Regions from separate parts of the Arthrobacter sp. QXT-31 genome, predicted to be linked through region 2. Evidence: predicted binding sites of a transcription regulator. Region 2 holds the regulator's gene; each other region holds the start of a gene.

Evidence for each region. Region 2 encodes HrcA, which represses chaperone genes, less so after heat shock. Its sites were predicted from a motif close to TTNGCACTCGNNNNNNNCGAGTGCNAA; they were not measured.
Region 1: the regulator HrcA is predicted to act here: its motif matches at 1,046-1,072, upstream of BWQ92_RS22930 (Hsp20/alpha crystallin family protein).
Region 3: the regulator HrcA is predicted to act here: its motif matches at 875-901, upstream of BWQ92_RS13770 (Hsp20/alpha crystallin family protein).

What each region holds. Positions count from the first base shown of each region.
Region 1 covers NZ_CP019304.1:5,019,704-5,021,961, reverse strand. Annotated here, with positions in the region: gene BWQ92_RS22935 (hypothetical protein) at 1-437, opposite strand, end outside; gene BWQ92_RS22930 (Hsp20/alpha crystallin family protein) at 561-986, opposite strand; gene BWQ92_RS22925 (hypothetical protein) at 1,471-1,659, shown strand; gene BWQ92_RS22920 (hypothetical protein) at 2,002-2,205, opposite strand.
Region 2 covers NZ_CP019304.1:4,531,057-4,533,314, forward strand. Annotated here, with positions in the region: gene BWQ92_RS20700 (DUF3097 domain-containing protein) at 1-645, opposite strand, end outside; gene hrcA (heat-inducible transcriptional repressor HrcA) at 868-1,881, shown strand; gene dnaJ (molecular chaperone DnaJ) at 1,940-2,258, shown strand, end outside.
Region 3 covers NZ_CP019304.1:3,043,386-3,045,643, reverse strand. Annotated here, with positions in the region: gene BWQ92_RS13775 (J domain-containing protein) at 1-271, opposite strand, end outside; gene BWQ92_RS13770 (Hsp20/alpha crystallin family protein) at 379-801, opposite strand; gene BWQ92_RS13765 (MerR family transcriptional regulator) at 922-1,308, shown strand; gene BWQ92_RS13760 (MmcQ/YjbR family DNA-binding protein) at 1,312-1,617, opposite strand; gene BWQ92_RS13755 (phosphatase PAP2 family protein) at 1,620-2,258, opposite strand, start outside.

The DNA of each region.
Region 1 (2,258 bases), 490 kb from region 2:
TGAAAGAGCAGGACCGAGACCAGGGCGGAGGTCAGGTCGCCGTCTCCCTCGCGGAAGGCCACGACCGGGACCAGGGTGTAGGCCAGTACCGGCACCGGCCGTTCCTGCCCGTCACTGGAGAGCTGTGTCAGGACCATCCGGGCGGCCACGGGGGTGAGCTCGCTGGGAGCCCACTGGCTCCGCTGGACGCTCAGGCCAGGTCCGCTGCAGCCGCTGTGGTAAACACAGTCGGTGAAGGTCACGTAATTGGTTCCGTCCGGGGCGGTGCTTTCCGTGACATTAACCAGCAGGGAGAGCGGCTCGCCGGGGTCCAGGGGCGCCCGGCAGGCAGCGCACGCGCTGGCCATGGAGGCAGCAGTGAGCACGTACTGAGCGGTGTCCCTGCCTTTGAAGGACTCCAAACGCCCGTCCCAGGCAACGTTGCGTGTGACTGGCATCAGCGGACCTCATCCTCTCTTTATCCCGCGGTTTGTTCCTTTCTTGGAGGGGGCGGCGGTGCGGTTCCCCGGGTCACGGGTGCCGGGGAACCGCGCAGGGCGTGACCGCGCTGGCCGCCGCTGCTAGGCGCTGATCTGCTGCTGGGCATCCTGGCCGCTGGTGATCTCAATCTTCCGCGGCTGTGCCTTGGGAGCGACCGGGATCCGCAGGGTCAGCACCCCGGCGTCGTACCCGGCCTTCACGTTGTCCGCATCCAGCGCCTCACCGAGCACCAACTGCCGGCTAAAGACACCCTGCGGCCGCTCACCGGCCACCAGCTCAGCACCTTCCGGGGCGCCGTTCTTCCGCTCAGCCCGGATGGTCAGGACGTTCCGCTCAACATCCAGATCGATCGAGTTCACGTCCACGCCCGGCAGGTCCACCGCGACGACGAACTCGTTCTCTTCCCGCCAGGCATCCAGGGGCATCGCCGCCGGGTGCGCCGCAGTGCCCAGCACCTGCTGGGTCAGCCGGTCCAGCTGCCGGAACGGATCGCTCATCATCAACATCACATACCTCCTTGATCATCAACAAAGGGCGGATATCTTCATCCGCTGATATAGATTTTTTAGCACTGCTGTTAACAACTTGCAAGGGATTTCCGTTGACAACCCGCAAGGATCTGCGCGGTTGCACCGCGGCCATGACGCCTTAAGGGCTTCACCGTGGGTGAGGTCCGCCGGAGGATCTTGTGCGAAGAAAAGGAACCCCTTCCCGGTGTGCTCAAAATTGTCGTTGCTGAGCGTCGTTCAGGGGTATTCGGTCGAGGTGGCCGGGAGCGGAAGCCTATGCTGAGTTTGTTAAGGCCTTTGGTTGTGGCTGGACAGGGTACGCAACGGGGGCATAGCTTCTGTTCAGCAGCTCCGGTGCTGACGCCCCGGTCCTGCGGGTCAGGGCGTGTCCCGGCCGGCAGAAAGCATACGGGTGAACGCTACGCACTTTGAGGATTTCCTGAGGGAAGCGACCTCAACCGATCCAGGCAGCGAGCAAGGCTTGAGCAGAGAGGCAATCTTTGGCCTCTACGAGAGCTGGTGCACCCTTAGCCGATGTCCTTCAGAATCTGAAGAGGCACTGTGGGCGGCCTTGGCTTCGAAGGGCATCGACCCGGAGAAGAAAAACCTGGCGATGACAGGGCCGGCCGCCGCGGACTACATCCTCTTCAGCGCCCCGAATCTAACGTAGGAAGTGGGATTTTCCCCACGAGAACACCACCGCCGCTCAAGCCCGCAAGAATCAGCGGGTCCTACGGGAGCGGACGTATAAGCCATGTCCGGAACCAAGCTGCTGCTTGTTGCAGTGATTCCGCGATAAGACCTGCGACGTTGCCCTCCCGCCTCCGCTGAAGGGGTTAGCCGACAAGATGGCGCAGTATTGCTTCGGCCGTACTCCCACGCGGCCGCCACACCCTGCACTCCGCTGCTTACAGCCTGAACGTCCAATCCCAACCGCTTACTGCTGCGATCCGGCTCCATAAAACATGCGCACACAACGAGGAACCAGCACAAACCATCCGGAGGAAGACTGTCAGCGTGTATTCCCCGGGTACCAACTGTAGGGGTTGGATTTCGGCCTGCCATTGCGGTGCGCGTCATACCCTTGCTGCCAGGCTGCCTCCACGGCGGTCACCATCTCGGCCAGAAGAGGGTAGTAAGGGTGGTCCGGCCCGATGAAGAGCATCTCCTCACGCGCCTTTTCCACCGCTGCCCGCACAGTGTTGCCCTCCGCCATGAGGGCATCGTCCCACCAGGGACCGAAGCAAACTAGAGCTGGCCAACCCGTAA
Region 2 (2,258 bases):
CGACGGCCGGATCGCCTGCCACACATCCACATACGGGTGGCCCACGATCAGCACATTCCCGTCGGCGCCGGGGGACGCCATCACGGCGTCGGCAATTCGGGACTCCTTGGAGTCGGGGACCAGGTGGTCCACCAGAACCCCCAGCCGGCGGCCGGGACCGGGCCGGAAATCGGCAACCGCTGCCGCCAGGTCATCGATGCCGTGCAGGGGCTCGACGACGATGCCCTCCACCCGGAGGTCGTCGCCCCAGACTTTTTCCACGAGCTCGGCATCATGCTTGCCTTCAACCCAGATGCGGCTGGCCTTGGCCACCTGGGCGCGCTGCCCCTCCACGCGCACCGAGCCCGACGCCGTCCGTGTGGCCGTGGCGGACCCGGCGGCTTTCGCCTTGGGAGCCGGCGGCATCAGTCGGATCGGCTGTCCCTCGAGGAGGAATCCGAAGCCAAGCTTGAAGGACCGGGACTTGCCGCGGCGGTCTTCGAGCGCCACCACGTGCATGCCGCCGGACTTCTCCACCCGGGTCACGGCGCCCACCCAGCCGGACTGGGCGTCCTCGAGCACCATCCCGCGCTCCACCGGTACCTCGGGCAGGCTGTTCTTGGCGGGAGCTGCAATCTCCTGCGGGCCCCAGTTCTGGTACTGCATTCATTCACCGCTTTGCAATAGGAGTCTGCATGGAAAAGAGCCGCTCCGGCAGCGTGCATGCCGCCGGGGGCAGGCGCCCGGATTTTCGCCCGGAGCGGTACCAATGCTAACAACGGGGCGACTCATATTAGACTTGTTAGCACTTAGGCATGTCGAGTGCTAACCATGGCGTTTACGGGCGGGATCAGGCCCGGCGCGGATAAGGCCAAAAGGAGGTGGACTGTGAGCGAACCACGGAAGCTTGAGGTGCTGCGCGCCATCGTGGAGGACTATGTCCATTCCCGCGAACCCGTCGGCTCCAAGGCGCTGGTGGAACGGCATCATCTGGGCGTTTCCAGCGCCACCATCCGCAATGACATGGCGGCACTGGAGGACGAGGGCCTCATCACGGCCCCGCACACCAGCGCAGGCAGGATTCCCACGGACAAGGGTTACCGCCTGTTCGTGGACCAGATCTCGGCGGTCAAACCTCTCTCTCCGGCGGAGAAGCGAGCCATCCAGACGCTGCTCGAGGGATCCGAGGACCTCGACGACGTCCTGGACCGGACGGCGAGGCTTCTGTCCCAGCTGACCAACCAGGTCGCCGTCGTGCAGTACCCGCACCTCAGCCGTGCCGTGGTCCGGCACATTGAATTCGTGCTCCTGGCGCCGCGCAAGGTGCTGATCGTACTGATTGCCGATTCCGGCAAGGTGGACCAGCGCGTTGTCGACGCCGGGCAGGACCTGTCAGACGACACAATCGCCGCCCTCCGAACCCGCTTCCTGACTGGCGTGGCCGGAACACCGGTGGCCATCCTGCCCCAGCACCTGGCCGCCGTCGTGGCCGGCTGCGCGCCGGCGGAACGCCCCGCGGCCATGGCCCTCGCGAAGGGACTGGAAGGCCTCGCCCACAACAGCCGCGAAGACCGCATGGTCATGGCAGGGACCGCCAACCTCGCGCGGTCCAACGTGGATTTCCCGCTCAGCATCGGACCAGTCCTGGAGGCCCTCGAGGAGCAGGTGGTGATGCTGCGGCTCCTGAGCGACATGGCGCAGGACCCGCGGGGAGTGGCCGTCAGCATCGGCCGCGAAAACCCCTACGACGGGCTGGCCGAGGCGTCGGTCGTGGCCACCGGCTACGGCCCTGACGCTACCGCCAAGGTGGGCATCCTCGGCCCCACCCGGATGGACTATCCCACCACCATGGCCGCCGTGCGCGCGGTGGCCCGCTACCTTTCGAGGATTCTGGGACCGTGACCGGACGCCCCGGACATCCTCTGACCACAGGCAGTACAACCAGGAAGAGATACGAACTTTGAGCAGCCACTACGACGTTCTTGGAGTCTCCCCGGAAGCCACCGGCGAAGAGATCAAAAAGGCCTACCGCAAGCTGGCCCGCTCCCTTCACCCGGACGTCAACCCGGGCGAAGAGGCCGCGGAACGGTTCAAGGCCGTAACCCACGCCTATGAGGTGCTGTCCGATCCGCAGAAGCGCAGGGTCTACGACACCACCGGCAACGAGAATGGCACCGACAACGGCTTCGGCGGCGGCGGCTACGCCGGGCAGGGCTTCGCGTTTCAGGACATCTTCGACACCTTCTTCGGCGCCGGCGGCACTACCGGACCTGCGTCCC
Region 3 (2,258 bases), 1.5 Mb from region 2:
CCTGTGCTTTGCTGGCGGATGGTTGGGCGCCGGCAGGTTCACGTGCAGCGGCGGCAAGGACCTCCCGGTCGTAGGCCGCACGGCGTTTCGGGTCCCGGAGCACGGCGAAGGCCTGCATGACGAGCTGCAGTTCGGCCGGCACCCCTTCACCGCTGGCAACATCCGGATGGTGGCGGCGCATTTGGGTGCGGTAGGCGCGGGCGATTTCCTGCTGCGACGCCGCCTGCGGAACCTGCAGCACCGCATAGTAGTCCGGTGAGGGGCTGGTCATGACTGAAGCCTGGCAGTTGGAAGGAACTTTTGTTGATGGGCGCGGCTGGGCGGCCTGGCGGAATCCGGCTGGAAACCGCAGGCCGCCCCTGCCTGCACGGCGGCCGGCTACGTTTCGATCTGGTGCAGCTGGCCCTTGCTTTCGATCTCGATCTTCCGTGGCTTTGCCTGCTCGGCAACCGGAATCCGTAGCGTCAGGACGCCAAGGTCGTAGCTGGCCTTGATGTTGTCTGCGTCCAGGGTGTCACCGAGAATGAGCTGGCGGCTGAAGACGCCGCGCGGCCGCTCGGACACCACCAGTTCGACGTTGGGCTGGGTGGCGTCACGGCGTTCGGCCCGGACAGTCAGGACGTTCCTTTCAACGTTCAGATCCACGGCGTCCGGTGAAACTCCGGGCAGGTCAAAGGCCACCACAAACTCCCCGTCTTCCTGCCACGCGTCCATCGGCATGGCTGCCGGACGGGCTGCTGTTCCGAAGACCTGCTGTGTGAGCCGGTCCAGCTCACGGAACGGGTCAGTACGGATTAGCATCATTTCCCACTCCCTTCAGCATGTAGGTTGGCTATCCACCGTGTTTACCTATGGTGGTGGATATAGATTTTTTATAGCACCGGTGCCAAACTGGTGCAAGAGGAAAATCAGGAAATCTGGATGGGGAACCATATGGGCAACCGGGACAGCGCCGGGCGCGGGCTTTACGCGATTTCCGTGGTGGCGGAGCTGGTGGGAACGGGCCAGCAGAACATCCGGCTCTATGAGCGCCGCGGACTGCTGACCCCGGAAAGGACGGAGGGCGGCACCCGCCAGTACAGCGAAGCCGACCTGGCGGTCCTCCGGCGCATCGCCGAGCTCCTGGACGAGGGGCTCAACCTCGCTGGCGTGGCGAAGGTGCTCGAACTGGAAATGGACAATGCCCGGCTGCGGCGGCAGCTCAAGCGCGCCCGCGCCCGCGGGACTGAAGCCGGCACCGGCAGTGGAGCTGGCACCGACGACGGCGACCTGCCAGCAGGGTCTGCCAGCCAGGACGGCGAAGCCTGAGGGCTATAGCCGCCCGCCGGCCAGCAGGAAGGAATCTTCGAGCAGTTCGGCGAGCCGGCCGCCGTCGACCCTGGAAAGCCGGACCAGGACCAGCCGGGGTGACCGCTCATGGTGCGGCGTCCAGAAGTAGGTGTCCGGATCCGTTCCGGCGAGAGCCTCGCGCTCTGCTGTCTTGACCGTAAGCACGCCCGGTTCCCAGATCCGGGCCATCAGGGTCCTGGCGAACCAGGCCGGCTGGTTCCAGCTGGCGCGCTCAGTCACGCCCGGCAGGGCAAGGCACAACCTGCGGACATCGGCTTCAGTGGCCATGCCTAGTCCTGGGTGTCCGCCTTCGACAGCTCCCCCGTAACCTCTTCCCCGGGTATCCGGGCGGTGCGCCAGGTGTCCACTGCGATCACCGCGCCGAGGACCACCAGCGAGAGGGCAACGGATGCCACGGAGTCGCTCACCCAGTGGTAGCCGAGGTACAGCCGGCTGATCGCGGACAGGACGATGCCGATAATGGCGCAGGCAAAGGCTATGACCGCGGCCTTGGGCTTCCGGTGGCGGGAAAAGACCAGGAACGTGGTGACCAGCAGGAAGTCCGAGGCGCCCAGCACGTGACCGGACGGAAAAGAAAAAGTGTGGTCGGCACCGAACAGCATCTGGTCCACGGGAGGGCGTTCCCGCCCCACGGTCCTGCCGACTAGCTGGGCCAGACCCACGCCTGTCAGCATTGCCGACGCCAGCAGAATGGGCCGCCAGGCATGCTTGGCCAGGATGCCCCACGCCACCGTGACCACAAGGACGATGATGGGCAGCGCCACGGGGCCGAAGATGACGGCGAGGACAATCATGACGACGGTCAGGACCTCCGAGCGCGTGGTCAGGAGCCAGCGCTGCGCCGCATCGTCGGCGCTGGCCAGGCCGTCACGTTCCAGGACGCCGGACAGCGTCACAAAGAATACGGC